Regions from separate parts of the Streptomyces sp. NPDC030799 genome, predicted to be linked through region 1. Evidence: predicted binding sites of a transcription regulator. Region 1 holds the regulator's gene; the other holds the start of a gene.

Evidence for each region. The regulator HspR, encoded in region 1, represses chaperone genes until heat shock. The targets are predictions, from matches to a motif close to TTGAGNNNNNNNNNCTCAA.
Region 2: dnaK (molecular chaperone DnaK) is a predicted target of HspR. The motif match lies at 8,439-8,457, and genes of this name have one in related genera.

What each region holds. Positions count from the first base shown of each region.
Region 1 covers NZ_JBVIDS010000015.1:214,711-229,928, reverse strand. The annotation lists gene ACZ41I_RS33270 (helix-turn-helix transcriptional regulator) at 1-609, opposite strand, end outside; gene ACZ41I_RS33265 (sugar ABC transporter substrate-binding protein) at 829-1,935, opposite strand; partial or broken gene lxmJ (F420-dependent peptide dehydroalanine reductase LxmJ) at 2,172-2,768, opposite strand; gene ACZ41I_RS33255 (hypothetical protein) at 2,874-3,506, shown strand; gene ACZ41I_RS33250 (LuxR family transcriptional regulator) at 3,581-3,826, opposite strand; gene ACZ41I_RS33245 (fibronectin type III domain-containing protein) at 4,305-6,335, shown strand; gene ACZ41I_RS33240 (heat shock protein transcriptional repressor HspR) at 6,416-6,868, opposite strand; gene dnaJ (molecular chaperone DnaJ) at 6,874-8,046, opposite strand; gene grpE (nucleotide exchange factor GrpE) at 8,083-8,754, opposite strand; gene dnaK (molecular chaperone DnaK) at 8,751-10,598, opposite strand; gene ACZ41I_RS33220 (MraY family glycosyltransferase) at 10,693-11,712, opposite strand; gene ACZ41I_RS33215 ((Fe-S)-binding protein) at 11,913-14,180, shown strand; gene ACZ41I_RS33210 (antibiotic biosynthesis monooxygenase family protein) at 14,474-14,797, opposite strand; gene ACZ41I_RS33205 (Yip1 family protein) at 14,903-15,218, shown strand, end outside.
Region 2 covers NZ_JBVIDS010000011.1:190,444-205,661, forward strand. The annotation lists gene ACZ41I_RS26935 (NADH-ubiquinone oxidoreductase-F iron-sulfur binding region domain-containing protein) at 1-1,039, shown strand, start outside; gene ACZ41I_RS26940 (FAD-dependent oxidoreductase) at 1,304-2,587, shown strand; partial or broken gene ACZ41I_RS26945 (IS5/IS1182 family transposase) at 2,680-2,769, shown strand; gene ACZ41I_RS26950 (hypothetical protein) at 3,196-3,375, opposite strand; gene ACZ41I_RS26955 (Hsp20/alpha crystallin family protein) at 3,423-3,845, opposite strand; gene ACZ41I_RS26960 (HdeD family acid-resistance protein) at 4,078-4,653, shown strand; gene ACZ41I_RS26965 (hypothetical protein) at 4,736-5,125, shown strand; gene ACZ41I_RS26970 (Hsp20/alpha crystallin family protein) at 5,208-5,630, shown strand; partial or broken gene ACZ41I_RS26975 (IS256 family transposase) at 5,834-6,028, shown strand; gene ACZ41I_RS26980 (hypothetical protein) at 6,224-7,264, shown strand; gene ACZ41I_RS26985 (hypothetical protein) at 7,250-7,402, opposite strand; gene ACZ41I_RS26990 (hypothetical protein) at 7,607-7,996, opposite strand; gene ACZ41I_RS26995 (STAS domain-containing protein) at 7,993-8,373, opposite strand; gene dnaK (molecular chaperone DnaK) at 8,647-10,512, shown strand; gene grpE (nucleotide exchange factor GrpE) at 10,515-11,060, shown strand; gene ACZ41I_RS27010 (hypothetical protein) at 11,146-11,310, shown strand; partial or broken gene ACZ41I_RS27015 (hypothetical protein) at 11,326-11,580, shown strand; gene ACZ41I_RS27020 (DUF2267 domain-containing protein) at 11,577-11,972, shown strand; gene ACZ41I_RS27025 (ANTAR domain-containing protein) at 12,422-12,640, shown strand; gene ACZ41I_RS27030 (hypothetical protein) at 12,693-13,004, shown strand; gene ACZ41I_RS27035 (SpoIIE family protein phosphatase) at 13,378-15,218, opposite strand, start outside.

The sequences.
Region 1 (15,218 bases):
CTCGTCCAGGGTGCGGGCCTCCACCGTGTCGCCCATCAGCTCCAGGTAGTTGAGCAGCCCCTGCCCGTGCCGGGCCACGTGCGTGTACAGGTCCCGCATGCGCACGCCCCGGCCGCGCAGCGCCAGCGCCCGGTGCAGCCCCTCGGTCAGCTCGGCCTCCCGGCGGATGCCGCCGGGCTGCACGGTGAGCACCTCGGTCGTGCACGCCTCGGTCGCCTCGTCCATCGCGGCCTGGATCCGGGACAGCCCGTCCAGCACCCGGATGGCGCTGCCCTCGGCGGGCGCGGCGAGCGCACCCAGCTGACGGCCGAGTCCGGCGTACCACTCGAAGGCGGCGACCGCCGAGCCCACCCGCCGCTGGCTCTCGCTGACCTCGTCGTAGACGCCGCGCAGCAGCCTGGTCATGACCTCCTGCGGGGACGTCGGCACCAGCCAGTCCATGTCGTCCGGGTCCGGGTGCAGCAGGGCCAGCTCCAGCAGGCAGGGCACCGTCTCGGCATCAGTGCGCGGCACCCGCCCGCGGCGTACGGCACGGGAATACACCCGATCCCCGGCCGCGCACAGTCGGTCGGCGCCGTGTGGATGCTCCTCCGCCCCGCGCCCGGCCATCGCCCATTTCACCCCCGGTGTGCTGCCACTTCCGCAGCGCAACTATGCGCGGCGTCGACCGGGTCCGCAACACGGCTCGGCTCAACGCGGCCACCGGAAAGCGCGGTTATGTCTGGATATCCGCCATGCTCCGTCCCCCGCATTGCAACAAGCTGAAGCGGTCCGCCAGGGGCGTGAGGATTGTTGTCCCGCTGCTCTCGGGGGCGCGGGAAAGGCGCCCTACTTCAGGCCGATCGCCGCGCAGGCCGCCTTGTACTTGGCGGTGCAGATGTCGTCGACGGAGTAGATGCCGTCCGCGATGACCGTGGACTTGATGGTGTGCTTGGTCAGGGCGGTCGGCTGGATCAGCTTGGCCGGGATGTCCTTGGCGGTGGGGCTGTCCACCTTGTCCTGGGTGAGCGCGTCGAACTGGATGTCCTTGCCCTGGACCTTGGCGACGGCCATCTGTGCGGCGGCCTCGGCCTCGTCCGGGTAGGCCTTGTAGACGCTCATGTACTGCTCGCCGGCCAGGATCCGCTGGACCGCGTCGAGTTCCGCGTCCTGACCGGTGACCGGGGGCAGGTTCGTGACGCCGACCGCCTTCAGGGCCTTGATGACACCGCCCGCCATGCCGTCGTTGGCGGCGTAGACGCCGGCGATGTTGTTCTTGCCGACCGCGCTGATGGCCTTGGCCATCTCGGTCTCGGCGAGCTCCGGCTTCCAGTCCGTGGTGTCGTACGTCTCCGCGATCGTCACCTTGCCGTTCAGCTCGGAGAGCGCGCCCTGCTTGAACTGCTTGGCGTTCGGGTCGGTGGGCGAGCCGTTCACCATGACGATCTTGTCGGAGGTGTCGGTGTTCGGCCCGAGGGCCTCCAGCAGGGTGCGGCCCTGCACCTCGCCGACGAGCTCGTTGTCGAAGGAGACGTAGGCGTCGATCGGACCCTCGGCGAGACGGTCGTAGGCGATGACCGGGATGCCCGCGTCCTTGGCCTTCTTCACCCCGGCGGCGACGGCGTGCGAGTCGACGGCGTCGAGCAGGATGATGTCGACCTTGTCGTCGATCATCTGCTGCAGCTGCTCGGCCTGCCGGGAGGCGTCCGCGTCGGCGTTGGCGTACTTGACCTCGCCCTTCTTCCCGGTGAGTTCGGCGACCTTGTCCCTGATGATGGGGTAGTCGAACTTGTCGTAGCGGGTGTTCGCCTTCTCCGGCAGCAGCAGGCCGACGGTCATGTCGTTGCCCTTGCTCGGGCTCGCGTCCGCGCCGTTCCCCGTCGCGTCCAGCACGCCGCATCCGGCGAGCGAGAGGGTCATCGTGGACGCGGCCACGGATATGGCGATACGACGCATTCGAGAGCTCACTTCAGGTGCGTTCCGGACGTAGGGCTGCTATACGACCCAGGTGTCTGAAAAGACAACGCGCAGGCCGCACCCGACGTCAAGCCGAACTACTTAACGAGTCCGCAACACCACCCTCGGCTCACTCTGTGAAGGCCGAGCAAAATCCCCTCCAAACACTCTTTACGGACCCTTCATCCAAGGAGACTTCAGGAGACGGCAAAGGAGACGGCAAGAGAACGGTTCGATCAGATGACCGAACAGACCCGGCCATCCGCGTCCGTACGGCCCGGCCCGCCGGAGCCACGGGCCGCCAGGATCTCCTCCAGGTCCGCGACCGCGGCCGCCACGCCCTCGGTGAGCAGCACCGCCGTCGGATTGAGCAGGACCTCGTCGACCCCGGCGGCCCGGTATTCGGCCAGGGCAGCCGCGATCTCCTCCGGGCTGCCGGCCACGACCGCCCCGGCCCGCAGCAGTTCGGACGCCGGGTCGGGACCGTCGACGTCCACGCCCGCCCGGCGCAGCATGTCGGCGTAGTGCGGGGCGCCGAGATGGTCCCGGGTGGCGAGGCGGGCCAGCCGGCGCGCGTCCCGGCCCCGGCGGCGGACCGCCACGTGGACGGCGGTCGCGATCCGCGGAGGCGCGGCCCGGCCCGCCGCGGCGGCCCCGGCCGCCAACGCCGGTACGAGGGTGTCCCGCAGGTAGGCGGGCGGGGTCATCCGGGTGATCGCGACGTCCGCGGTCGCCCCCGCCGTACGGGCCATCGCCGGCCGCAGCACCCCGGCGCCGACCTCCACGGGAGCATGCGGGCCCACCGGGGGCAGCGCGGCGTGCAGCCGCGGGAACGTCCGAGGCCCGTCGTCCGTCCCCCATGACGTACGGCTCTTGACTTTCCCTTTACCGACTCGCCGACTCACCGACCGGACAGCAACAGCAAAGGAACGACCCGCATGCCGAAGGACCCGGCACCCAAGTCCACGCCCGACGCCCAGCACGCGGAGCACGAGGAGTACGGGGAGCACGAGGAGTACGGGGAGCACGAGGAGTACGGGGACGAGCCGGAGGAGCAGCCCGTCGTCGAGCACGTCGCGGACGACGACCACTTCGGTGCGGTCACCGTCCGGCTGGACACCCGGGAGGGCGAGGTGACCGTGACGGGCGCGTCGGTGCCCCGGGTGGTCCTGCGCCGCGCGGCCGGTACCCAGCCGGCGGACCATGTGCCGATCGGCACCCGGGACGGCGCCCGGCTGACGCTCACCGTCGACGGCACCGAGGCCGAGGTGGATCCCGCCAAGGGCCGGCTGACCAGGCGTTCGTACCGCGTCGACGTCCGGCACGGGGACCGCTGCTGGCGTCTGGTGCCCGACTCGATCCCGGGCAGTCGGCTGCTGCGCGGCGAGGAGCCCCTCGGGGAGTTCACCTCGGAGGGGAACGGACGGGTGGCCGCCGAGTGGGGCGAGGACGCGGCCGCGGATGCCACGGACGCGGCCGTCGGCTACGCGCTGGCCGCCGCGTTCGGCACCGGGGCGCAGCCGATGTGGATGATCGCCATCGAGATGGTCGGTGACATGCTTCCCGGCTGACCGCTCGTCACGCCCGGGCCGGACCTGGTGTACCGGAGGGGCCCGGCCCGGGCGTCGTGGGAATCAGCCGCGGATCAGCCGCGGTCGGCCCGGATGTCGTCGGCGTACAGGTGCGAGACGATCGCCGCCTGGAGCCGCGACGTGAGGTCGAGCTTGCGCATGATGCTGGCGGTGTGCGCCCGCACCGTCCGCTCCGCGATGCCCAGCCGGCGCGCGAGCCGGCGGTTCTGCTCGCCGGTGGCGAGCAGCAGCAGGACCTCCCGCTCCCGTTCGGTGAGCGCGGAGAAGTCCGGCGCGGCTTCCCGTACGGCAACTGCCATGTGGTTCCCCCTGGGCGATCGGTCGCCCGGCTCTCCAGCCTGCCAACCGCCGGGTGCCGGCACGGGCCCGCGAGCCCGCAGCTTGCTGCAGCCGGAACGGCGCGTGATCAGCGCGGTGGCCGCCGGAGGCGGTTGCGGCCGCCGCGCGGACCAGTTCCAGTTCCTGGAAACCCGCCGCTGCGACGCCGTCGTTCACTGCCAGCCGTTCACGGACGAACAAGCCGGCTCTCGCACCGTGTGTGCCGTGGCTGCGCTGCCCCTGTACTTCATGATCACGACTCTGCCACCCGTGGGTGCGGGCACTGAAGGGGAGCTGTTGTCAGGATCCTGCACGGCCCGGGGCACCTTCATGCCAGCCCGGCCACGGCCCCCACCAGGAGTTCAAAGGGAGGCAAAGATCCGTACAACCAACCCCCTCGGCCGCGAGTCATGATCACCGCCAGCCGTATGCCGCCCTCCGACTCGACCAGAGGACCGAATGAACCCAGCCAGATGCGCGACCGCCGCGGCCGTCGTACTCGTCACCGCCGGCGGCCTGCTGAGCGCGGTCACCGCGTCCGCCTCTGCCACGGTGAACTGTGCCTCGCCGGTGTACAAACGGACGTTCTATGCGAACACCACGTTCTCCGGCACGCCGCAGAAGACCGACTGCGACTCCGCCATCGACCAGAACTGGAGCGGGGCGCCCGCCACCGGCCTGCCGAAGGACGGCTTCGGCGTCCGCTGGACCGTCACCCGCGACTTCGGCTCCGGCGGACCCTTCACGTTCGCCGTCTCCGGCACCGACGGCATCCGGGCCTACCTGGACGGCGTCCGCAAGGTCGACCTCTGGTCCAACACCTCGACCGCGCGCGCCAGGACCGTCTACGTCACCGTCCCGCAGGGCAGGCACACCCTGCGGCTCGACTACGTCAACTGGACCGGCAGCGCCCAGGTGAAGTTCGCCTACACACCGCGCACCTCCGCCACCGTCGACAAGGTCGCACCGCTCGCCCCGACCGGGGTCGCCTGGGACCACTACACCGGTGACCCGGACGGCATACACGCTCAGCTCAGCTGGGCGAAGAGCAAGGAGATGGACCTCGCCGGGTACCGCGTGTACCGACGGGTGGCGGGCACGAGCAGCTACACACGGGTCGGTACGACCACGGCGACCGCCTTCAGCGAACGGCCGCCGCAGACCGGCCAGTCGTACTACTACGAGGTCCGCGCCTACGACAAGGCCGGCAACGAGTCACCCGGAAGCACCGACCAGGGCCCGGTGCCGTCATGGGACCGGACCCCGCCGGCCGCCCCGAAGCTCACCGCGGCCGGCACGGAGGACGCCAACCAGTTGTCCTGGACGGCCGTCCAGGACGCCGTCGGCTACCGGGTGTACCGCAAGGCCGCCGACGGCACCTCCTTCACCCAGCTCACCGACACCACCTCCACCGGCTACACGGACACCCAGGCGGCCTACCGCACGGCCTACGACTACAAGGTCGCCGCCGTCGACGCGCACGGCAACGCCGCGGAGTCCGCCGTCGTGAGCGCCACCCGGACCATCACGCCGCCGCAGGACGTCACGGTGGACACGAGCAGCGGCGAGCTGGTGCTCCGCTGGACCGAACCCGTCGGCACCGCCGACTACACCGTGCGCCGCTCGGCCGACATCGCCGACGGCTCCCGCAACTGGCAGACCCTCACCTGCGGTTCCCCCACGAGCACCACGGACGCCGCCGGCAACACCGTGCGCACGTGTGCCGACTACTCCGGCCACCGCGGGCGCACCTACCACTACACGGTGCTGCGCAAGGACGCCTCCGGCCGCTGGTCCGTGCCCTCCGCCGAGGTCACCGCCACCCGGCCCGGCGACGAGACGCCGCCGCCGATCGTGACCGGGCTGGCCGCCGAGCCCCTGGAGTACGGCATCCGCCTGTCCTGGCAGCCCAGCACCGCGCCGGACCTGGCGTACTACGCCCTCTACCAGCAGCAGGACACGTCCCACGACCCCGAGTACGTCGGCAAGGTGGACGCGTCGGAAACGCAGACTCTGCTGCCCTGGCCGGCCGACGGCTCGTCGCGGCGCCTGTTCGTCGTGGCCGTGGACGTCTACGGCAACTCCCTGACCTACGTGGACGATCCGTACGTCGACGACTGGAGCGTGCCCGTCGGCTCCGTCCCGGTGACCGCGCTCGACCTCCGGCCCACGACGGTCCCGGACGCCACCTCCGGCTGCCAGACGATCACCTGGAACACCAGGAGCGGGGTCACGCTGGAGCCGTGGTGCCCGTACGAGGACATCTCCAAGGTGACCGGCTTCCACGTCTACCGCTGGGACCGCGCCCAGGGCCGGTTCGTCCGGCTGACGCAGACCGCTGTGCCCAGGGGCAGTGCCGACTGGGTCTGGACCGACACCGACGCCCCCGCCGGTACGACCCTCTACTACATGATCTCCCTGGTCTCGGCGGACGGCACCGAGGCCTTCGCCGACATGGACTACGCCATCACCCGGCCGAGCACGTCCTGACCTTCCCGGCCTGCCCGGCCTTCCGGCATGACGAAGGGGCCCGCGGTCTCCCGCGGGCCCCTTCGCGTGTTCCACTCAGGTCAGTCCTGTTGCTGCTGCCGCTTCGGCCGCCACACCACCAGCGCGCTGGTCTGCTGGACCTCCTGGTACGGGACCAGGTCGCGGCGGTAGGAGGCGTGGACGGCGGCCTCGCGCTGCTGCATCGCGGCCGCCGCGCCGTCCAGGGCCGCCTGCAGTTCCGCGACGCGGGACTGCAGGGCGGCGACCTGGTTCTCCAGTTCGATGATGCGCTTGATGCCGGCCAGGTTGATGCCCTCGTCCTGCGACAACTGCTGCACCTGGCGGAGCAGTTCGATGTCGCGGGCCGAGTAGCGGCGGCCCCGGCCCGCGGTGCGGTCCGGGGAGACCAGGCCGAGGCGGTCGTACTGGCGCAGCGTCTGCGGGTGGAGTCCGGAGAGCTGGGCCGCCACCGAGATGACGTAGACCGGGGTCTCCTCGGTCAGTTCATACGGGTTACGTCGACGGCCGTCCATCTCTCTCAGTCTCCCTTCGCGGCCTCGAACAGCTCCGCCCGCGGATCCTCACCCGCGGTCGCCTCGCGATACGCCTCCAGTGCGTCACGAGCCTTCCCCGACAGGTCCTTGGGGACACGCACCTCGACGGTGACCAGAAGGTCGCCGCGGGTGCCGTCCTTGCGGACCGCGCCCTTGCCGCGGGCGCGCATGGTGCGGCCGTTGGGCGTGCCGGGCGGCAGTTTCAGGGTGACGGCCGGGCCGCCGAGGGTCGGCACCCTCACCTCGCCGCCGAGCGCGGCCTCGGTGAAGGTCACCGGGACGGTCACCGTGAGGTTGTCGCCCTTGCGCCCGAACACCGGGTGCTCGCCGACGTGCACGACCACGTACAGGTCGCCCGCCGGTCCGCCCCGCTCTCCGGGCGCGCCCTTGCCGCGCAGCCGGATGCGCTGCCCGTCGGTCACGCCGGCCGGGATGCGGACCTGCATCGTGCGCGAGGACTTGGCGCGGCCGCTGCCCTTGCACTCGATGCACGGGCTCTCGGCGACCAGGCCGCGGCCCTTGCAGTCGGGGCAGGGATCGGTGAGCGAGAAGCCGCCGCCGGAGCCCCGGGAGACCTGCCCGGTGCCGACGCAGGTCGGGCACATGCGCGGTGTGCCGTTCTTGTCGCCGGTGCCGGCACAGGCCTTGCAGGGCGCCTGGGAGGACATCCTGAGCGGCACCGTGGCGCCCTCGATGGCCTCCGTGAAGCTCAGCGTGACCTCGGTGTCGATGTCCTGGCCGCGCCGGGGCTGGGTGCGTGCGCCCGTGGCCCCGCCGCGGTTGAACAGGCCCCCGAAGACGTCACCGAGTCCGCCGCCGAAGCCGCCGGCACCCCCGCCCTGGGCGCCGCCTCCGAAGAGGTCGCCCAGGTCGAAGTTGAAGGAGCCGCCGGCGCCCGGCCCGGGGCGGAAGCCGCCGTTGCCGAACAGGGCGCGCGCCTCGTCGTACTCCTTGCGCTTCTTGGGGTCGCCGAGGATGTCGTTCGCCTCGGAGATCTCCTTGAAGCGCTCCTCGGCCTTGGTGTTGCCCTTGTTGGCGTCCGGGTGGAACTCGCGGGCGAGCTTCCGGTACGCCTTCTTGATCTCGGCCTCGGTGGCGTCCTTGGGGACGCCGAGGACCTTGTAGTAGTCCTTCTCGATGAAGTCCTTGGTGCTCATCCTCGACGTCCCTCCTTCCTGTCTGCGGTGATCACGTCAGCCCTCGTCCGGGCCACCGTTCTCCTTGTCGTCGGCGGAGCCGGCCTGCTTCGCCTCGGTGTTCTCCTCGGCGCCCTCGGCCTTGACGGTCTGTGCGCCGGGCTGCGGCTCGGCGACGGCCACCCGCGCGGGGCGGATGGTGCGCTCGCCGATGCGATACCCGGGCTGCAGGATCGCCACGCAGGTCGTCTCGGTGACGTCCGGCGCGTAGGAGTGCATCAGCGCCTCGTGGATCGTCGGGTCGAAGGGCTCGCCCTCCTTGCCGAACTGCTGCAGCCCCATCTTCGCCGCGACGGTCTCCAGCGACTCGGCCACCGACTTGAAGCCGCCGACCAGTTCACCGTGTTCCCGCGCGCGGCCGATGTCGTCGAGTACGGGCAGCAGCTCGGTCAGGAGGTTCGCGATGGCGATCTCCTTGACCGCGATGCGGTCCCGCTCGACCCGGCGGCGGTAGTTCTGGTACTCGGCCTGGAGGCGCTGGAGGTCCGCCGTGCGCTCACCGAGCGCCGTGCGCACCTGGTCCAGCTGGGCCACCAGGCCCGCGTCTGCAGTTCCGTCCCCGGCCGGGGCCGCCCCCTCCTGGGGGGCGGCCTTCGACTCGGCGTCGTCGGGGGTGGCGCCGGAGGGGACGTCGGGCTTCTCTTCAAAGCCCGGGGTCTCCTCCGTCACGCGGCACCGTCCTTGCGCTCGTCGTCCACGATCTCGGCGTCCACGACGTCGTCGTCAGCGGGCTTGCCGCCCTGGGCGGCGCCCTCCGGACCGCCGGCGCCCTGCGCGGCCTGGGCGTCGGCGTACATGGCCTGGCCCAGCTTCTGCGAGACGGCCGCGACCTTCTCGGTGGCGGTGCGGATCTCGGCGGTGTCCTCGCCCTTGAGCTTCTCCTTCAGCTCGGCGACGGCGGACTCCACCTCGGTCTTGATCTCGCCGGGGACCTTGTCCTCGTTGTCCTTGAGGAACTTCTCGGTCTGGTAGACGAGCTGCTCGCCCTGGTTGCGGGTCTCGGCGGCCTCGCGGCGGCGGTGGTCCTCCTCCGCGTACTGCTCGGCCTCCTGGCGCATGCGGTCGACCTCGTCCTTCGGCAGCGAGGAGCCGCCGGTGACGGTCATCTTCTGCTCCTTGCCCGTGCCCAGGTCCTTGGCCGTGACGTGCATGATGCCGTTGGCGTCGATGTCGAAGGACACCTCGATCTGCGGGACGCCACGGGGCGCCGGGGGCAGACCGGTCAGCTCGAACATGCCGAGCTTCTTGTTGTACGCCGCGATCTCGCGCTCGCCCTGGTAGACCTGGATCTGCACCGACGGCTGGTTGTCCTCGGCCGTGGTGAAGATCTCCGAGCGCTTGGTCGGGATCGTGGTGTTGCGCTCGATCAGCTTGGTCATGATGCCGCCCTTGGTCTCGATACCGAGGGACAGCGGGGTGACGTCGAGCAGCAGGACGTCCTTGACCTCGCCCTTGAGGACACCGGCCTGGAGCGAGGCGCCGATGGCGACGACCTCGTCCGGGTTGACGCCCTTGTTGGCCTCCTTGCCGCCGGTCAGCTCCTTGACGAGCTCGGCGACGGCGGGCATACGGGTGGAGCCACCGACGAGGACGACGTGGTCGATCTCGTTGATGGAGATGCCGGCGTCCTTGATGACGTTGTGGAACGGCGTCTTGCAGCGCTCCAGCAGGTCGGCCGTCAGCTGCTGGAACTGAGCCCGGGTGAGCTTCTCGTCCAGGTGCAGCGGGCCCTCGGCGGACGCGGTGATGTAGGGAAGGTTGATCGAGGTCTCGGTGGAGGAGGACAGCTCGATCTTGGCCTTCTCGGCGGCCTCGCGCAGACGCTGCAGGGCCATCTTGTCCTTGGACAGGTCCACGCCGTGGCCGGACTGGAACTGCTTGACCAGGTAGTCGACGACGCGCTGGTCCCAGTCGTCACCACCGAGGTGGTTGTCACCGTTGGTGGCCTTCACCTCGACGACGCCGTCGCCGATCTCCAGGAGGGACACGTCGAAGGTGCCGCCACCGAGGTCGAAGACGAGGATCGTCTGGTCGTCCTTGTCGAGGCCGTAGGCCAGCGCGGCGGCGGTCGGCTCGTTGACGATGCGCAGGACGTTCAGACCGGCGATCTCACCGGCCTCCTTGGTCGCCTGACGCTCGGAGTCGTTGAAGTAGGCCGGGACGGTGATGACCGCGTCGGTCACCTTCTCGCCCAGGTAGGCCTCGGCGTCCCGCTTCAGCTTCTGCAGGATGAACGCGGAGATCTGCTGCGGGTTGAAGTCCTTGCCGTCGAGCTGGATCTTCCAGTCGGTACCCATGTGGCGCTTCACCGAGCGGATGGTCCGGTCCACGTTCGTGACCGCCTGACGCTTGGCGACCTCGCCGACGAGCACCTCACCGTTCTTGGCGAAGGCGACGACGGACGGCGTGGTCCTGGCGCCCTCGGCGTTGGTGATGACGGTGGGCTCGCCGCCCTCCAGAACGCTGACGACGGAGTTAGTCGTGCCCAGGTCGATGCCGACCGCACGTGCCATGGTTGATTCCTCCAGCTGACTTGAGTGCAACGGACTCAAGTGTGCATGACGGCCACCGCTGGGTCAACAGACCTGAGTCGCCAAGACTCAAGTCTTATCCGTTCCTTACACGCAACTGGCCGCTGACCTGCGTCGATTCCGTGCGCCGCGGCGACTGGACAGGCATGCGAAGGAGGACGAGCACCACCAGCAGCGCCGCTCCGGCCACCCAGAGCACGGCGCCCTCCCCGGTCCATCCGGTGTGCACGAGCACCCCGACGAGCACCGAGGAGAAGGAGCCGGCACCCAGCAGCACGACCGAGCCCGGCGGGGTCAGCCCGAGCGGCCGCATCCGGTGCGCGAGATGGTCCGGGCCGCGCCGCAGCAGCGGGCGCCGGGCCAGCCCCCGGGCGAGGACCACGAGGACGGCGTCGGCGATCGCCACCGCGCCGAGGCAGAACATCACCGCCGCGCTCGGCGCCAGGTCGTACCCCGCGCGCGTGAAGACGAGGGACGACGACAGCAGGAACCCGGTGAACAGCGAGCCGCAGGCGCCGAGCCCGATCCGGGCGGGGTGCCAGTTGTGCATCAGGAAGCCGGTGAGGGCCGCGGCGAACACGCTCAGCAGGACGGCGAGCCCGTCCATCAGCTCGGCGGCGGCGCAGGCCCCGGCCCCGAAGGCGGTGACGACCCCGACGGTGCCGGCCAGCCCGTCCGCGTGGTCGAGCCCCTTGAAGGCCAGCGAGGCGACGACGATCCACACCAGCGCGAGCAGCCCGCCCGGCACGCCCGTCGCGTCGTACGGCACCACGCAGGCCGCCGCCACGGTCGTACCGGCGACGAGCACCCGCGCGCGCAGCCGCCACACGTCCGCGACCAGCCCCAGCGCGGCGACCGAGCAGGCGGCGACCAGCAGGCGGACGACCCCGTCGCCGAGCGGGGCGACCCGGGTCCACTGCCCCATCCAGGTGACCAGGCAGGTGACGACCACCACGGCGAGCCCGCCGAGCAGCGGCAGCCGCCGCTGCCGGCGCCGGTCGACGATGCCCGCCCGCAGCGCGGGGACCCTGAGCAGCGCCGCGAGGACGGCGGCGAGGAGCAGGGCGGCGGTGGCGGCGGCGATCCCGTAGAGCACGGCTCTAAGGTAGGGGCGAATGTAGCAATTCGGTACGAATAACACGATCCGATGACCCGTGGGATGATGCGCATCACCCCGCGCCCGGCTGCATCCCGCAGGAAGATGGGGGTAGTCTCAAACGGACTGCATAAGTTACCGCTTAGTAATGTCGCCCGTTTAAGTCGCCCAGTCAGTTCGAGGCCGCCTCAGGAGCCCCAATGCAACTCGCCGCGATCATCGTGTCGCTGGTCCTGATCGTGGTCGGCGTGGCACTGTTCGGCCGCGCCCTCCTCCAGATCTACAACTTCATGAGGCTGGGCCAGTCGGTACCGGCCGGCACGCGGACCAACGACCCCGCACAACGCGTCCTCACCGTGGTCAGGGAGTTCCTCGGCCACACCCGGATGAACCGCTGGGGCGTCGTCGGTGTGGCGCACTGGTTCGTGGCAGTGGGCTTCTTCACCCTGCTGCTGACGATCGTCAACGCGATCGGACAGCTGTTCCAGGCGGACTGGATCCTGCCGGTCATCGGCGAATGGGCGCCGTACAACATCTACGTCGAGTTCATCGGCACCATGACGGTGGTCGGCATCCTGGTGCTGATCGGCATCCGCCAGCTGAGCCACCCGCGCAAGCCGGGCCGCAAGTCCCGCTTCGCCGGTTCCAACTTCGGCCAGGCGTACTTCGTCGAGGCCGTCATCCTCATCGTCGGCGTCTGCATCTTCATGCTGCACGCCCTGGAGGGCGCCCAGCACCACGTCGACGGCTACGAGGCCTCCTTCTTCCTCTCGTACCCGGTCGTGTCGTGGCTGAAGGGCATGGACGTCTCCACGCTCCAGAACCTCACCTACTTCTTCGCCGGCCTGAAGATCGCGACCTCCTTCATCTGGATGATCACGGTCGCCCTGAAGACCGACATGGGTGTGGCCTGGCACCGCTTCCTGGCGTTCCCGAACATCTACTTCAAGCGCAACGCCACCGGCGAGACCTCCCTCGGCGCCCTGCTTCCGATGACCTCCGGCGGCAAGCCGATCGACTTCACCGACCCCGGCGAGGACGACGTCTTCGGTGTCTCCCAGGTCGAGCAGTTCTCCTGGAAGGGCCTGCTGGACTTCTCCACCTGCACCGAGTGCGGCCGCTGCCAGTCGCAGTGCCCCGCCTGGAACACCGGCAAGCCGCTCTCCCCGAAGCTGCTGATCATGTCCCTGCGGGACCACGCGCACGCCAAGGCGCCGTACCTGCTGGCCGGCGGCGGCAAGACGATGGAGGGCGAGGAGAAGGCCTCCGAGGAGCAGCTGAAGGACGTCCCCGCGGCCGCCCTCGCCGAGGCCGAGCGCCCGCTGATCGGCACCGCCGAGGAGAACGGCGTCATCGACCCGGACGTCCTGTGGTCCTGCACCACCTGCGGCGCCTGCGTCGAGCAGTGCCCGGTGGACATCGAGCACGTCGACCACATCGTCGACATGCGCCGCTACCAGGTGATGATCGAGTCCGCGTTCCCGTCCGAGGCGGGCACGATGCTCAAGAACCTGGAGAAGAAGGGCAACCCCTGGGGCCTGGCGAAGAAGCAGCGCCTGGAGTGGACCAAGGAGGTCGACTTCGAGGTCCCGGTCGTCGGCAAGGACATCGAGGACCTGTCCGAGGTCGAGTACCTGTACTGGGTCGGCTGCGCCGGCGCCCTGGAGGACCGCGCCAAGAAGACCACGAAGGCCTTCGCCGAGCTGCTGCACATCGCGGGCGTGAAGTTCGCGATCATGGGTGGCGACGAGAAGTGCACCGGTGACTCCGCCCGCCGCCTCGGCAACGAGCCCCTGTTCCAGGAGCTCGGCATGGAGAACGTGGCCGCGCTGAACATGGCGTTCGGCGAGGACGACGAGGACCCCGCGACGAAGAAGCCCAAGTCGGCGAAGAAGATCGTCGCGACCTGCCCGCACTGCCTCAACACGCTCGGCAACGAGTACCCGCAGCTCGGCGGCGACTACGAGGTCATCCACCACACCCAGCTGCTGCAGCACCTGGTGGACGAGGGCAAGCTGATCCCGGTCACCCCGGTCGAGGGCATCATCACCTACCACGACCCGTGCTACCTGGGCCGCCACAACAAGATCTACACGCCTCCGCGCGAGATCATCGGCAAGGTCCCGGGCCTCAGGAACGAGGAGATGCACCGCCACAAGGAGCGCGGCTTCTGCTGCGGCGCCGGCGGTGCCCGGATGTGGATGGAGGAGCGGATCGGCAAGCGCATCAACAACGAGCGCGTCGACGAGGCCCTCTCCCTCAACCCGGACATCGTCTCCACCGCCTGCCCGTTCTGTCTCGTCATGCTGACCGACTCGGTCAACGGCAAGAAGAACGAGGGCAAGGCGAAGGAGTCCATCCAGGTCGTGGACGTCGCCCAGCTGCTGCTCGACTCGGTCAGGACGCCGGTCGACCCGGCGGGCGAGCCGGAGACCGAGAGCGAGCCGGAGCCCGAGCCGGTGAAGTAACCCCCCGGCTCTCCCGCGTACGGCGCCCCCTGCTTCGCACAGGCAGGGGGCGCCGTCGTTTCCGTGGTCCCCTGCCCGGCTGTCACAGATCCGGCCGCTGCCTTGTCCTGCTGATGTGCGCGCGGGCGCACCGGATGTCCGGTGAATGCCGCCGGTGTCCGTCCCCCTCCGGGAATCCGCGTGCCGTCCGTTGCCGAGATGTCCGCCGAGTTCGGCATCGCGGCCTCGACCGCGCAAAAGGCATTGGCCCGTCCGCACAGGGACCGTCGGCAACGGGGCGCCCGGCGCGGCGGCTACTCGCTCTTCGGCCCCGCCTGCTGCACCACCTCGAAGGACCACAGCGTGGAACCGGAGGCCGCCGGCTTCGGCCGCTCCCCCTCCGTGCCGCCCTGATGCGCGGCCTTCATCGGGCCCTCCATCCACGCCTGGAACGACTCCTCGTCCCGCCAGCGCGTGTACACGAGGTAGGTGTCGGTGCCCTCGACGGGCCGCAGCAGCTCGAACCACTCGAAGCCGTCGGAGTTCTCCACGGCGTGGGCGCGGGACGCGAACCGCTTCTCCAGCACCTCCCGCTGCTCGGCGGGCACGGTCAGCACATTGATCTTCACTACGCTCATGGCCCCATCCTGGACCAACGCTCCCCGCTCCGCCTCACCGGCCGAGGGGTCCCCGGGGGAAACCCTGAAGACTCCCTGGTCGAATCGCTGACGGTCCCTTAGGGGATGTCACAGGTCGGCCGCAAAGCCGGGCCCGGAAGCCCGGGCCGGGCACGTCACTCTCCGGGACCAGGTACGTTCGATGACGTGGCTGGATTCAGGATCGGACGCGGGGGCCGGGACAACCGCACCCCCCAAGGACAGCAGGCGCCGCAGGGACCGTCGTACGGCCGGCCCGGACCGCAGCAGGGGCAGCCCGCGGGGCCGTCGTACGGGCAGCCCTCGGGGCCCTCGTACGGCTACCCGCAGACGCCGCAGCGGCCGTACCCGCAGCAGGGGCAGCAGCCGTCGTACCCGCAGCAGGGGCAGCCGTACGGCCGGC
Region 2 (15,218 bases), on a different contig from region 1:
CGAGCGCGAACTTCCCTGCCCGGCCCGGACCGTATCCCTGCCCGAGCGCTTCGTCTCCGGCGAATCCGGGGCCCTGATCCGTGGCGTCAACGGTCTGCCGGTGATACCGGCACCTCTGAAGGCCCGCGCGGCCGGCGGCGCAGCGGGCGGGGTGCGTCGTCGGCCGACGCTGCTCTCCAACGCCGAGACCTGGGCCCAAATCGCCGTCGCGGCCCGACTCGGACCCGACGCCTACGCCTCCGTCGGCACCCCAGAGGAACCCGGCACGGCCCTGCTCACCGTCAACCGGTCAGGCGCCGATCCGCTGGTGGTCGAGGTTCCGACCGGCACCCGGCTGGGCCCGGTACTGGATGCCTGCGGACTCCAGCCGGGCGCGGGAGTGCTGGTGGGCGGATACCACGGCGCCTGGCTGCCGCCGTCGGACGCCATCGACGCGCCGCTCTCCCGTGCCGGGCTCGCCGCCCTCGGCGGGACCCTTGGCGCGGGCGCGATCGTCGCTCTCCCCGACGACACCTGCCCGCTCGGCGAGAGCGCCCAGGTCGCGGCTTGGCTGGCGGTCGAGTCCACCGGCCAGTGCGGACCGTGCAAACGTGGCCTGCCCGAGGCCGCCGAGGCCCTGGCCATGCTGGCCGCTGGTGCCGCCGAGCCCACAGTGCTGGAGGACGCCCGGCGTGCCCTCGGTGCGGCCCAGGCCGGTGGCGTCTGCTCGCACCCGGACGGCACGGCCCGCTTCCTGCTCAGCGCGCTGGACGTCTTCGCCGAGGACGTCGACGCCCACCTGTCCGGCCCCGGCTGCGGCCGCCCCGTACGTGGCGTACTGCCCCTCCCGCCCGCCAAGGGCGCCCGGCTGGAGGTCGACTGGTCCCGCTGCACCGGCCACGGCCTGTGCGCCGTGCTGGCCCCCGACCTCATTCGCCTCGGCCCGCACGGCTACCCCACCTCCGCCACGATCCGGGTCGCCCCGTGGCAGGAGCACGGCGCCCGCCGCGCCGTCAACCAGTGCCCGGCCCTGGCCATACGTCTCCAGCACCGCGTGTGACTCCTCCCGTGAAGGCAACCTGCGCGTACCTGCCGCGCGGGGCAGGCGAGGCCGAACTCGTGATGATGCTGCGCATGGTGAAAAAGCGCGGTTCTGCCAATTGCCCGCCTCTTGGTCAATGTGGTCGATATCGTCGACCGATACCGGCCTATACGTCACACTGAGCGGCGGAGGGGGGACGGGCGCGGCGGCGGTGCGGCAGCGTGCCATCCCGAAGTACGCGCTGCCTTGGGGAAGGCGGTGTCGGGATCAGCAGGGGGATGCGTGACACAGTCGCTGCCGGGACAACGTCCTGCCCGCGAGCAGGGGTTCACCGGCCGTACGGGGCTTCCGGTCGTCGTGGTCGGGGCGGGTCCGTACGGTCTGTCGGTGGCCGCGCATCTTCGGGCGGCCGGGATACCGGTCCGCATCTTCGGTGAGGTGATGGGCAGTTGGCGGCACGCCATGGCCACCGGCATGTTCTTGAAATCGACCCCGGACGCGACCGACCTCTCCGCACCGGAGCCCGGCGGGCGCCTGGCAGACTTCCGCCGGATGCACGGTGAGCCGGAGCTGACAGAGCTGACGCCGATCCCGTGCGACGTGTTCGTGCGGTACGGGATGTGGTTCCAGAAACGGTACGTCGGCGAGGTGGACCCGCGCCGGGTCGTGACCGTCGAACGGGCCCCGGCAGGCCGAGGGTTCCTCGTCCGGCTGAATGACGGACAGGAGCTGCCGGCCGCCGCCGTCGTGGTGGCGACCGGCCTGAACGGGCTCGCCGACATCCCCGAGGAACTGCGGCGTCTCGCCCCCGAGGGACCTGGTCCGGCTGCCCTGGTCTCGCACACCAGCCACCACACCGACCTGTCTCCTTATGCCGGTCAGCGCGTCGCCGTGGTCGGCGGTGGCCAGTCCGCCCTGGAGAGCGCCGCGTTGCTGCACGAGGCCGGCGCCGAGGTACAGGTGCTGGTTCGGGAACCACGCGTGCTGTGGGGGACGAAACCGGCTTTGGCCCGGCCCTGGACACAGCGGGTGGCCAGGCCCGCTTCGCCCCTGGGAACGGGATGGGCCCTGGCCGCCGTCTGCAAGGCCCCGGGAGGAGTGCGCAGGCTTCCCGCGGCCGCGCGCATGCTGCTGTTCCGCCGCGCGCTGGGACCGTCGGGCGGATGGTGGCTGCGGGACCGGGTCGAGAACATCGTGCCGGTCCGTACGTCCACCCGCGTCACCCGGGCGGTAGTGGAGGGTACCGGAGTACGCCTGGAACTCTCCGGGCAGGGCGGGGCGGAGACGACGCTCACCGTGGATCACGTTCTCGCGGCCACTGGCTATCGCCTCGACCTGGACGCGGTCCCGTTCCTGTCGCCCGCGGTGCGCGTCACCCTGGCCTGCGTCCGCGGCTCGAAGGCACCCCAGCTGTCCGCATGGTTCGAGTCGTCGGTGCCGGGCCTGTACTTCACCGGTTCGCTCGCCGCCCCGATGTTCGGCCCGATGATGCGGTTCGTGGCAGGGACGGAGTTCGCCGCCAGGCGCATCACCCGGCACGCCTCCCGGCTCTCCGTACCCGGCTGATCGACGGCGCCGAGAGCGAGACACGGTGAGGCGTCGGCGTACGCCGTAGGCCGCCGCTCCGAGGGCGATCGCCGCCGCGCCCCACGCCACCCACGGTCTGCCGGGCTCATCAGCATGCAGCTGGGGCCCGCAAACGGGCTCCCCGATTCCCCGGCCGACGCCGCCCACCGGCTCAGCACCGCCCGAATGTGCGGAGTCAGGGCCGCCGGCTACGCCTCGCCACTGCATTACTCGCCATGACAAGAGCACCCCAGCGGCCCGCCGCAGTGACCCATGCATCGTTCGAACACCATGGCCTGGCCGTGACTGTTGGGATGCTCCGAGCGGAGCCGGAAGGACTCCCGGCGACATCCCGATCATGGCCTACGTCACGAGCGAGCCGGGCGGAGAGACTGTGAGCCAGCGCGTGGTCGCCGGGCGCGCACGGTCCTGGAAGTGTGCAGGCCCAGAAGAGGCGCTGAAGCGCGACACGGTTCCGGCGGCCGTCAATCGCCCGCGATGGCGCGCCGGTTGCGACCCTGGCGTCGCATGTCGACGCCGGTAACCTCGCCCGCAGTGAGGAGCCCCGCGGCGCGCATGCGTCCGGCTCGATCCCGCGATCACCTGGCTCACGCCGCCTTGCAGTGCTCGTTGGCGCTTAGGACGGTCCGCAGTCGCTGGTAGCGGTCGAGGTCTTCCCAGGTGTCGTGGTCGGGCGGGCTGGGGTTGCGGTGTCCGGTGCTCCAGGCCCAGATGCTGGCGGCGATGCCGACGACGAGCGGGATGAGCAGCCACAGCAGGGCGCCCACGGTTTCAGCCTCCTTCGATGCGATGGGACGGGCGGGCCAGGCAGCTCTCAGGCGGTCAGCTGCTTGGGTCCGCCGCCGGAGATGGCGATCTTGCGGGGCTTGGCGTGTGCGGCCAGGGGGATGCGCAGGGTGAGGACGCCGTTGTCGTACGCGGCCTCGGCGGCAGCCGTGTCCAGGGCGTCGGACAGGGCCAGGCGGCGGGTGAACCGGCCGGTGGGCCGCTCGGTCAGTACGGCACGGGCGTCGGCCGGGATCGGGGAGGGCCGCTCGGCGGTCAGGGTCAGCGCGTGCTGTTCCGTGGTCAGCTCAATGGTGGAGCGGTCCATGCCGGGCAGGTCGAATTGCAGGTAGAGCGCTTCGTCATCGCGCCAGGCATCCACCGGGACGACGGTGCCGGCCGGGGCGGCGGCATGCGCGAGCTGATGGGTGAGCCGTTCGAGATCGCCCAGACCGCCCGTACGCGCAAGCATGTCCAACTTCTCCCTCCCTGAAGGCAGGCCGCAGGGGCTGCGGCCCGACGATCGAGTACCGGCTATTCGTATAACCGACAAGAGATTCACTGACAAGTTCCGACTGCATGAAGTTGACACTGAGCGACTCAATTCACTATCACGGGCAGTGAGTGTTCGGTTGCGCCGATGGCCTTGGCTGCCGGGGCGGCCTGGGCGGTCGGCGCACGGGAAGGCCGGAAGGGAGGAGCTGGTGACCGAAGAGATGAAGAGTGTCCGGCTGCTGGGGGCCCGCGGCGTTTCGGCGGTCGTTTTCGGCGCGCTGACGCTGCTCTGGCCGCAGTTGACGGTGCTGGCCCTGGCCTGGGTGTTCGGCGCGTACGCCCTGGTGGACGGCGCGATGCTCATCGCTACGGCGTGGCGGCACCGGCATGAACGCCGGCCTGCCGCGGCCTGTGCGGCGGCCGGCGCACTGGGGGTGGTGGCCGGACTGGTCACGGCCCTGTGGCCGGGCCTGACGGCCTTGGCGCTGGTAGTCATGGCGGGCGCCTGGGCCATCGTGACGGGATGCCTGGAGTTGTGGGTCGCCACACGGATGCGGCACGCGAGGTGGTTGCGGGCCTCCGCCGTCGTGTCAGTGGCGGCGGGTGTGCTGCTCTGGCTGCGCCCGGATGCCGGCGCCGTTGCCATCGCCCTGGTTCTGGGCGTGTACGCGCTGATCGCGGGCGGCCTGTGGCTGATCGCGGCCTGGCGGGAGTACCGCACCCTTGCCGAGCACGGTTCGCGGTCGTGGACCAGGCCGGCGTCCGGTGCCCGCGTGGCTCACTGACCACTCTGCTCCCCGCGCCCCCAAGGGCGCCGCACCGCAGGCCCGCAGGTGCCTGCGGTGCGCCACGTTTACCGAAAGGCAGGTGAGCATCGTGACGCGGCTGCACACCAACGGCGGCGATCTGGTGGTGCGTCTGCCGTGGCGGTGGGCGCTGGCGGCGCGGCGCCGCAGCGTGCGCCTGCCGCTTGAGTGCGTGGACGAGGTCCGCGTGGAGCCGCACTGGTGGCGCGCGGTCCGCCCGCACCCCGGGCCCCGCTACCGCTTCCGCCCGGGGCGCTGGTGCGTGGGCGAGCTGGAGCACAGTCGTGGCCGGGACTTCGCCGCCTTGAGCACCCAGGGCCCAGTGCTCGTAGTGACGACCTTCGGTCACGACGCCCCCTACGCCCGTCTGGCTGTGTCCACCCCCGATCCGGAGGCCGACGCAGCCTGGCTGCGGCAGACCGCCGCCAACAATTGCCCGAAAAAAAGTTGAGCCGACTGTTGTCAACTTTTCGGCGCAGTGGTACATCGGAAGAGAGCGAAGGACGCGAGATGGACGACAAGGAGGGATGAAGATGCTGATGCGTACAGATCCCTTCCGCGAGCTTGACCGGCTCGTCGAGCGGGTCTGGGGTACGGCCGCGCACCCGGCGGGCATGCCGTTGGACGCCTGGCGTGAGGGCGAGATGTTCTTCGTGGAGATGGACCTGCCGGGCGTGGACCCCGAGTCGATCGACCTCGATGTCGAGCGCAACGTCCTGACCGTGAAGGCCGAACGCAAGCCGGCGTACGGCGAGAACAGTGACACAGTGATCACCGAGCGGCCCGCGGGGACGTTCAGCCGGCAGCTGTTCCTCGGTGAGACCCTCGACACCGACAAGATCGAAGCCTCCTACGAGGCCGGTGTGCTGAGGCTGCAGATCCCGGTCGCCGAGCAGGCCAAGCCCCGCAAGATCGCCGTCAGCGGCGGCAGCGATCGCAAGGAACTGGGCAGCTGACGCGACAGCAACACCACTGCTTCAGGGCTTCGGGCATCAGTCCGGAGCCCTGACGCCGTCCCTGCCTCTCGGGGCATACCGGCCGTCAGACATCGGGGGGCCGACGGCGGGTGACGGTCTTTCTGGCCGTGGCATGGCCAAGCCATGCACGGCAGAGCCCGACGCCGAGGGCAGGTGAGTAGTCCGGTGGGCGCGGTACGCCGTTCTCCACCGTCCGGCTGCGGACCAAGGTCACCCGCGGCGCCGGCTCCCGCACCGCCGCCCTGGCCATGGTCGTCAAACTCGTCGAGTCCGCCCAGCAGCGGTGGCGGGTGGTTGACGCACCCCACCTCGTTGACCTGGTCCGTGCCGGAGCCCGCTTCGAACGCGGCCAGATCGTCGAGCGAACCAGCGCCCTCGTGGCACGAGTGACCCCAGCGCCGCTGAATCTGCATGTGCTGGTGAGCGTTCGTCAGGGCAGGTCGCATGCCCTGGTCCGTCTGAATGACGAGATCGGTCTCCGCCACCCGACGGAGACGCACGCTCCCCGTGGCGGATGTACTTGGGCAGGGGATGTCCGAGGCTGGAGTTCCCGCTGAGGAAGGGCTGTCCAGGTGGAACGCTGGGACCGGGTCGGACGGTGCGCAGGATACGGGGCGGCGCTGGCTGTGTCGCCCTATTTGTTGATCAAAGTGTCGTGGGTCGTCGGCTCGCTACTGGGACTGGCGCCGATCGGCGAGGGGTTCAACCTGGCCGGTTGGGTCCTCCTCAATACCGTGACCATCGGCATGGCGGGCACTGGGATGGCTCTGGCGCTCGCCCTGGCGCGGCCTTGGGGCATGCGGATACCGGGGCGACTGGTGGCCTTCTGCGCCTGGACGGGGGCAGGGTTCCTCGTGTCAATCCTGCCGTACGCCGTACTCAGTACGGTGCTGGATACTGCGCGCGGCGGCGAAAAGAGCGGGAGCGACGACTCCGCCATGCCTGGCTGGGAAGGCGCACTGATCCAGTTTGGCTTCATCGGGATGGGGCTGGGGCTGGCCCTCGCTCTCCCCGCCTACCTGCGGCGACGCTGGCCGGAAGTTTTCACCGCGAGAGTCGGGGACGGTACCCGTACCGCTGCGCCGTGGGCCGCTGCTGTCGCAGCCGTCGTCGGTCTTGCCTGGCTGTACTGGGCAGTTGGCGGCACCCTCGGAGTCACGCACCCGGCCGAGCGGGATACCAATGGGTGCCTGCTGACGGCTGTGGGTGCATTCTGGGCGCTTGCCGGATCCGCCGCCGTCTGGATGCTCGCCCGACAACACCCTGCCCGAGTGCCCCACCGCCTCCTGCTGGCGCTCGGCTGGCTCGGGTCAGGCTCGCTCTTCGCGTGGAGCGGCTGGAAACTGCCCCTCACGCTATTCGTGGCACTGGCCCACCCCCGTGACGTCACCTTGCCGGAAAACCTCGCCGTCGCTGCGGTGCTGCACGCCGCCGCCGTCGTGGCGGGGGTCGGCATGCTGAGAACACTTGTCGGCTCACGCCCACGCACCCCCGCATACAGCCGACGCGAACGGGAACGCCAGGCCCGCGGCCGAGCCACTACCGCTGCCCAGTCTGAGACATCCGAGCACACCGGCCGCACGGCGGCGGGGCCGGCATCAGGAGCCGGGTAGGCGTTCCGGTTCCCCGCCGTCGGCGTCGAACACCTTGGTGAAGGTGGCCCCGCATCGGCAGCGGGAGTGTTCGATCAGCTCGCCGTCGGCCGACACGCTCAGCCCCTGGCTGAGCCGCACGTGTACATGATCACCCATGAGGAGCTGCCTTCCTTGACGTCTCTGATCCCGTCATCGTGGAGGCCGTCCGCGCGGATCGGCAATGCTGCAGCTCACACCTGACAGTCAACCGGGACGTCCATCCTCCATCCGCAGGCTCCCGCCGTAGCGTCCTGGAAGTCGGCGCGCCAGCGTGCCTGGCATACAGTGCGCGCCCGCCTTCAAGAGGGGGCGCGCACGGGGTCACCCTGAGGGCTTCGTGGACGGCGGGGCTGGTTGTGCGCCGGGTTGCGGCTGCGGGTGACCGGCGGCGTGCAGCATCGGCGCGGTGTGCCGCTCGGGGCGATCGGCACCCTGGGCCGGGACTTGGCTGCGCGGCGCCTCGGCGTCACCGGGCAGCGGCACGGGCCGGCGCGCCACCAGGCGACCGACCCAGCGGCGGCCGCAGTGCTCGCAGGGCGGGGCGCCATGCGGCGTATACGGGGAAGGAACGGCGGTGTTGTCGCGGTAGAAGACCTCCCACTCGGCGTCGAGGGCGTCTCGGTAGCGCTGCACGTCGTAGTCGACGCTCCAGCGGTGCCAGCACGAGCCGCAGGTGAACTCCACACGTTCGACAGCAAGTTCGGTGATCACTGCACTGCACCTCCCATCCGGTGTGCGGGAACGATCCGGGGTGCTGACAGGGCCGCGTCGAGGGAGGGATACACGGGCAGGTCTGAAGCGGCGCCGCTGCTGTGCAGCAGCCGCTCGGTCCGCCCTTGCGGGCATACCAGGCGGAGCTCCTCCTGGTCTTGGTCCAGCAGCGTCCGCACGGACATCAGAGCGTCGAGGCCGTCGGCGTCGGCATGGGTCAGTTCGGACAGGTCCAGGATCAGATGACGGTGCCGGTGCCGCGCGTGGACGGGCGCCGCGAAGTCACGCAGTTCCCTGGCCGTGGCCGTGTCCAGGGCGCCGTTGATCTCTCTCACGGCCCAGCCGTTGTGCCAGTGCGCCGCGAGGAACAGTGCCATGATCCGCACCCCGCTCTCTGGGTATCGGGAGTACCGCGGACACCTCCCCTATACCTCGCCCGAACTTGACAACACAAGACTCAAGTTTTATTTCAGGAAGGTAGGCAAGTGGGTATGAAACCGCAGTTCAGGATGGCGAGGAGGTGGCCGGACGTGCGGGTTCGGAGGAGCGGGGGATGCGCGTCCCGAGCCGCCGCTGCGTGCAGGTCCGGTCCGGTGGATGCCCTGCCGGTGAGGCGAAGAACGAGGTGAGGACGAGGAGGGAGAGCACAGATGGCACGTGCGGTTGGTATCGACCTGGGTACGACGAACTCGGTGGTCTCGGTCCTTGAGGGCGGCGAGCCCACCGTCATCACCAACACCGAGGGTGCCCGGACCACCCCGTCGGTGGTGGCGTTCTCCAAGAACGGTGAGGTCCTCGTCGGCGAGGTCGCCAAGCGGCAGGCCGTGACGAACGTGGAGCGCACCGCGCGCTCGGTCAAGCGGCACATGGGTGACCATGCCTGGCGTTTTCCCGAGCACGGAGACGTCGACGGCAAGCGCTACACCGCGCAGGAGATCTCCGCGCGCGTGCTGCAGAAGCTGAAGCGGGACGCGGAGGCGTATCTGGGCGAGGACGTCACGGACGCGGTGATCACCGTGCCCGCGTACTTCGACGACGCCCAGCGGCAGGCGACCAAGGAGGCCGGTGAGATCGCGGGGCTGAACGTGCTGCGGATCATCAACGAGCCGACGGCCGCCGCGCTGGCGTACGGGCTGGACAAGGAGAACGACCAGACGGTCCTCGTCTTCGACCTGGGCGGCGGGACCTTCGACGTGTCGCTGCTGGAGATGGGCGAGGGCGTCATCGAGGTCAAGGCCACCAACGGCGACACCCACCTCGGCGGTGACGACTGGGACCAGCGGATCGTCGACCACCTGGTCAAGCAGTTCAAAAACCATTACGGCGTCGACCTGGCCAAGGACAAGATGGCCGTGCAGCGCCTGAGGGAGGCGGCGGAGAAGGCGAAGGTCGAGCTGTCCTCGTCCACCGAGACGACCATCAACCTGCCCTACATCACCGCCTCGGCCGAGGGCCCGCTGCACCTGGACGAGAAACTGACCCGCGCCCAGTTCCAGCAGCTCACTGCCGACCTGCTGGAGCGGTGCAAGGCCCCGTTCCACAACGCGATCAAGGACGCCGGGATCAAGGTGTCCGACATCGACCACGTCGTCCTGGTGGGCGGCTCCACCCGGATGCCCGCGGTGACCGAGCTGGTGAAGGAGCTGACCGGCAAGGATCCGCACAAGGGCGTGAACCCGGACGAGGTCGTGGCCGTGGGTGCCTCGCTGCAGGCCGGTGTCCTCAAGGGTGAGGTCAAGGACGTCCTGCTGCTCGATGTCACCCCGCTGTCCCTCGGTATCGAGACCAAGGGCGGCATCATGACCAAGCTGATCGAGCGCAACACGACGATCCCGACCCGGCGTTCGGAGATCTTCACCACCGCCGAGGACAACCAGCCCTCGGTGACGATCCAGGTCTTCCAGGGCGAACGGGAGATCGCGGCGTACAACAAGAAGCTCGGCATGTTCGAGCTGACCGGTATCGCTCCGGCGCCGCGCGGGGTGCCGCAAATCGAGGTGGCCTTCGACATCGACGCCAACGGCATCATGCACGTCTCCGCCAAGGACCTGGGCACCGGCAGGGAACAGAAGATGACGGTGACCGGCGGCTCGGCGCTGCCCAGGGACGACATCGACCGCATGGTCCGCGAGGCCGAGCAGCACGCCGAGGAGGACCGTCGGCGCCGTGAGGCGGCCGAGACCCGCAACCAGGGCGAGCAGCTCGTCTACTCCACCGAGAAGCTCCTGAAGGACAACGCCGAGAACATCCCGGCCGACGCCAAGTCCGAGACGGAGACGGCGCTGGCCGAGCTGAAGGAGAAGCTGAAGGACGAGAGCGCGGACACGGCCGCGATCCGGCAGGCGATCGACCGCACCGCGCAGGCCGCGCAGAAGATCGGCACCGCCCTGTATGAGAAGTCCCGGGCCGAGCAGCCGGCCGGCGCGTCCGCGGGCGGTGGTACGAGCGGTGGTTCGTCCGATGATGACGTGGTGGACGCCGAGATCGTGGACGACGACAAGCCGGAGGCTGGCTGACGATGACCGGGAGCGGTCCGCGGAGCACCGACCTGGAACAGCTGCGGCGCCTGGTGGAGGAGCGGACCGCCGACCTGCAGCGGGTGAAGGCCGAGTACGACAACTACCGCAAGCGGGTCCGGCGGGACCGCCTGGCCGTACGCGAGATAGCGGTGGCCAACGTGGTGCGGGCGCTGCTGCCCGTGCTGGACGCCGTCGACCGGGCGTTGGCGCACGAGCCGCTGACGCCCGGCCTGAAGGACATCACTGACAGCCTGCAGGAGCAGCTCGGCTCGTTGGGCGTCACGTCGTTCGGTGAGGTGGGCGATCCGTTCGACCCCGCGTGCCACGACGCTCTCACCCACCATGTCTGCGCCGCTGCGGACCGCCTGGTGTGCTCGGCGGTTCTGCGTCCCGGCTACCGTCTGGGCGAGAACCTGCTGCGCCCGGCGACTGTGGAGGTCACCGGACCGGCCCCGCCGGCGAGGAGTGCACCGCGGCGGGAGTGGGGCGTCCGGGAGTCATCCGCCCCGGCAGACAAGCCGCCCTGGCCTGTCGCGCGTAGCTGACAGGCTTGCCCCTACTTGAGTACCGAGGGAAGCGGGCATCGCCTTCGATGCCCTGAGATCGCTGGCAGGCGGAGGTGACGAAACGATGCAGCACCATGAGTTCCTCGCGCGCGTGCGTGAGCTCGGCGAATACGACAGCATCCTGACCACCCTGGCCGGCGCCGTCTCCGGCGGTGAGCTGAACCAGATCATCAGCCAGCTCCCCTCCGGCTACGCCGTCCTGTTCGGCAAAGCCGATCTGGCCGGCTGAAACCAGGCCCCGGCGCACCCCGAGCACGGCCACACCGCTGGCGTGCCGACCACCACCGGTCCGCTCGGCCAGGGCATGACCAACACAGCCTGCGCTCCGGGCGCCAAACCCCGCAAGATCGCCATAAGCGGTCCCGTGAGGAGATCTCCGGCTGGTCGATGGCGGCCGGGGCCGACAAACCGGCGGAGGACGGGCATCCGATCTCCCCCTCACCCGCCCTCCGCCCCCCACCGGAGCAAAGAAGCCGAAGAAGGGTGGCGGCCGACATGACCCTGCGACGCGAAGCCTTCCTCGACCAGGTGAAGGAACGCGGCGAGTACGAAACAGATCGGGAAGCAGAACGCGCGGCGCGCGTGGTCCTCGCCCTGCTGGGTGCCCACCTGGTCGGCGAGGTACGCGCCCAGCTGGCGGCGCGCCTGCCGGAAGACTTCGCCCTGATCCTGCTCAACCCCCTGCAGAGCGCCGAGCCGCTGCCTCCGGAGAGGTTCGTGCGGGCGACGGCAGCCTGGATCGAGGGGGCCACCGAGCAGACCGCGGCCTGGGACGTCAGCGCCGTTCTCAGCACCGTCGCCGACGCTGCGGGCCACGATCTCCTGGGCCAGATCCTGCTCCAGCTCCCCGCAGGCTACGACCTGCTCTTCGGCCGCCCCCAGCCCACCTGACCAAGCCCCCAACCCGGTGCCGCACACCCGCCGCTCACGGGATACCAGCGACAGAAGGACAAACGCCCGAGTCCCGTACCGACCAGGCGGACGGCTTCTTCGACCCCCTTCCCAGGTATTCCTAGCGGCTCTTCTCCAGCATCTGCGGGAAGTGCCGCTACGGGCGGCGAGGTTGCTACGCGCTGATGTTCGGCCGCGCCGACTCGCCCAGCCGCCTGAGCGGGCTGCGCGCCAACTGTGCGACCAACTTCTGTACCGGGTCGCGCACATGACCCAGCCCCGGCCGGCCTCCCTGCGTTTCACCGCCGGCGCCCGAGAGCTGGGAGTGGGCAGCATGAGCGGAGTCCTGCTCTGCACCGACCGGGAAGACTTCGGCGCGCTGAGTCTCTGCTCTCACCTTCACCAAGGAGTTCGAAACCGCCGGCCGGCTGCCGGCCTCCCACGCGGCCGTGGCCCTGGCCAGCACCCACACCATCAATCAACTCCAACACGCCATCGATTCCCGGCACGCCATCGGCGAGGCCATGGGCATCCTCATGGAACGCCACCACCTCGGCGAGGGCGACGCCTTAGACGTGCTGCGCCGGATCTCCCAGCACCACAACACCAAACTGCGCGACGTGGTCCAGCAGGTCCGGCTCAGTAGTCGGCCGTCTTCCCTGGCCTGAAGCAGGCCGATTCAGTTGAAGCCCTCCACGCCGGCTTGTGTAGATTTCGTGCATGGCTGACGGGGTTGCTCTGCAGGAGCTGTTCACGGATGTGTGCAGCACGCTCGCCCGTGCGGGGTTCGATGTCGCGTCCGCGAGTGCCGCAGAGGGGACGGGCCTGAAGGTCCGCCAGGAGCAGGATGCAGTGGTCGTCGGCTGGCTGCCGTCACCGGAGCTGGATCCGGTGGGGCGGCAGGTCGCGGAGTACGAGGGGATCCGTGCCGCACTGCGACAGGCGTTGCTGGAGATTCTCACGCAGGCCGGCTACGCGGTGCAGGCCGACCGGCACAGCGGAGAGGTGCGGATCAAACCGGTAGAAAGCTGAAGCGGCCGGTGTGCAGATCTGGTGGGATATCCGGCCACCGGCACTGCGGGGGGCGTGCACGCGGCAGGAGTTGTGGCGACTCCGGGGTGTTGCTGGCGTCCGTGCGGGGTGGCGCATCGAACTGGACGGTGATCTTCTCGAAGCCTTTGAAGCTCCGTTGCCGCGTAGGAACGGTAGGCCGTGATGACGTAGACCAGGGCGCCGAGACAGAGCCAGGCGAGCAGGCCGAGACGTCGCTGGTAACCATCCAGCCGCCCCAGCACGCCCACAGCACCCTGCCCGCCCGTCCCTGCTGGGCCCACCTGCACCACGCCACGCATCGCCTCCGTGTGCCCGCGCCTGGCGTCCTCCATACCGCCACTGGCGCCCATGGCTACCGAATCACGGGTTGGGCACGAGCGATGAGCAGGGCGATGTCGTCGTGTCCGGCCGAGTGCTGCAGCCGCTGCAGAAGCCGGTCGCAGGTCTCCTCCACCGTGTTACACGGTTGCGCCAGCAGGCGCAGGAGGGCGTCGAGACGTTGGTCGATGGCGTGCTCGCGGGTCTCGATGAGTCCGTCGGTATAGAGAACGAGCTGGTCACCGGGCTCGAAGGAGAGGGTGGTGGTATCGAAGGGCAGACCGCCGACGCCCAGGGGCGTGCCGGTCGGCAAATCCAGCAGCTCGGGCGCTCGGCGGGACCGGATGAGGACGGGGGGCAGGTGGCCGGCGCAGGCCACGTGCAGCCGGGTGCGGTGGGGGTCGTACAGCGCGTACAGGCAGGTGGCGATGTAGGGGTCGAGACTGTTGGTGATCTTGTCGAGGTGGGTGAGGACCTGGGAGGGGTCCAGTTCGAGCTGGGCGAGGGTGGAGGTGGCGGTGCGCAGCCGACCCATGGTGGTGGCGGCGTCGATACCGCTGCCCATGACGTCGCCGACCGTGAGCGCGGTGCGGTCGCCGTCGAGCGGGAGGACGTCGTACCAGTCGCCGCCCACCTGGCTGATGGCCTGCGCGGGCAGGTAGCGGGCGGCGATCTCCAGACCGGGATGGCGGGGCGGCAGCTGCGGCAGCAGGCTGCGCTGGAGGGTCTCGGCGGACTTGCGGATGTGCTGGTGCAGGACGGCGTTGTCGATGCTCAACGCGGCGGTCGAGGCCAGCTCGCAGGCCAGGGCGAGGTCGTCCTCGTCGAACGGCTGGGGGGTGCGGGCGCGGGCCAGGCCCATGACACCGATGACCTCATTGCGGGCGATGAGAGGGATGGCCATGTCGCTGTGGACCCCGGCCCGGGCGAGCAGGTCGGCGCCCTCGGCGTCGGCGGCGATCCGGGCGTGCTCGCCGCCGCCGATGTGGGTCAGCAGCTGGGGTGTGCGGGTGCGGATGCAGTGGGCCGCCGGGTGGTCGGCGTGGTAGGTGGTGAGCCGGCCGGGCGGGACGATCGCCCTTGCGGCGTCAGTGGGGTAGGCGGTCTTGACCGCCAGGGCGCGAAACAGCGGCGGGCCCTCGCCGGGGTCGGTGCGGCCCGTCTGCAGCACGGAGTCCAACAAGTCGACCGCGACCATGTCGGCGAGGCCGGGCACGACGACGTCGGCGAGTTCCCGCGCGGTGCGCTCCACCTCCAGGGTGGTGCCGATGCGGGATGAGCCCTCCGCGATCAGGCGCAGGCGCTGCTGGGCCCGGTCGGCGCGCAGTGCCGCCTGGTAGCGGTCGGTGACGTCGACGACCACCATGGCGATGCCCAGCACGTGGCCGCGGTGGTCCTCAAGACGGTAGATCGATGCCGTCCAGGCGTGCTCGTGGTCGGGGTCAGCGGGGGTGCGCCCTATGACCTGGTTGTCCACCACAGGGACACCGGTGTCAAGGACCTTGCGCATCGCCGCTGCCGCGGCCCGAAACGGCGCGGCGGGAAGGATTTCTTGGAAGCGGCGGCCGATGTGGTCGGCCTCGTCGGTACCGTGCATGGCGGCCAGGGCGGGGTTGACGACCAGGTAGCGCAGGTCGGTGTCCAGGACGGCCAGCCCGATGGGGGCCTGGGTGACCAGCCGGGTGGACAGGGCCACGTCGCGTTCGACTTGGCGGAGCGTGGTCCGGTCGGTGGCCAGCCCGAGCGCGTAGTGGTCACCGACGTTGTCCGTCAGCCGCATGTTGCGGAACTCCACCATCCGGGTGGAGCCGTCCTTGTGCCGGATGGGAAACGCCCCCGCCCAGCTGCGGCCGGTGGCCATCACCTCCGCAAAGA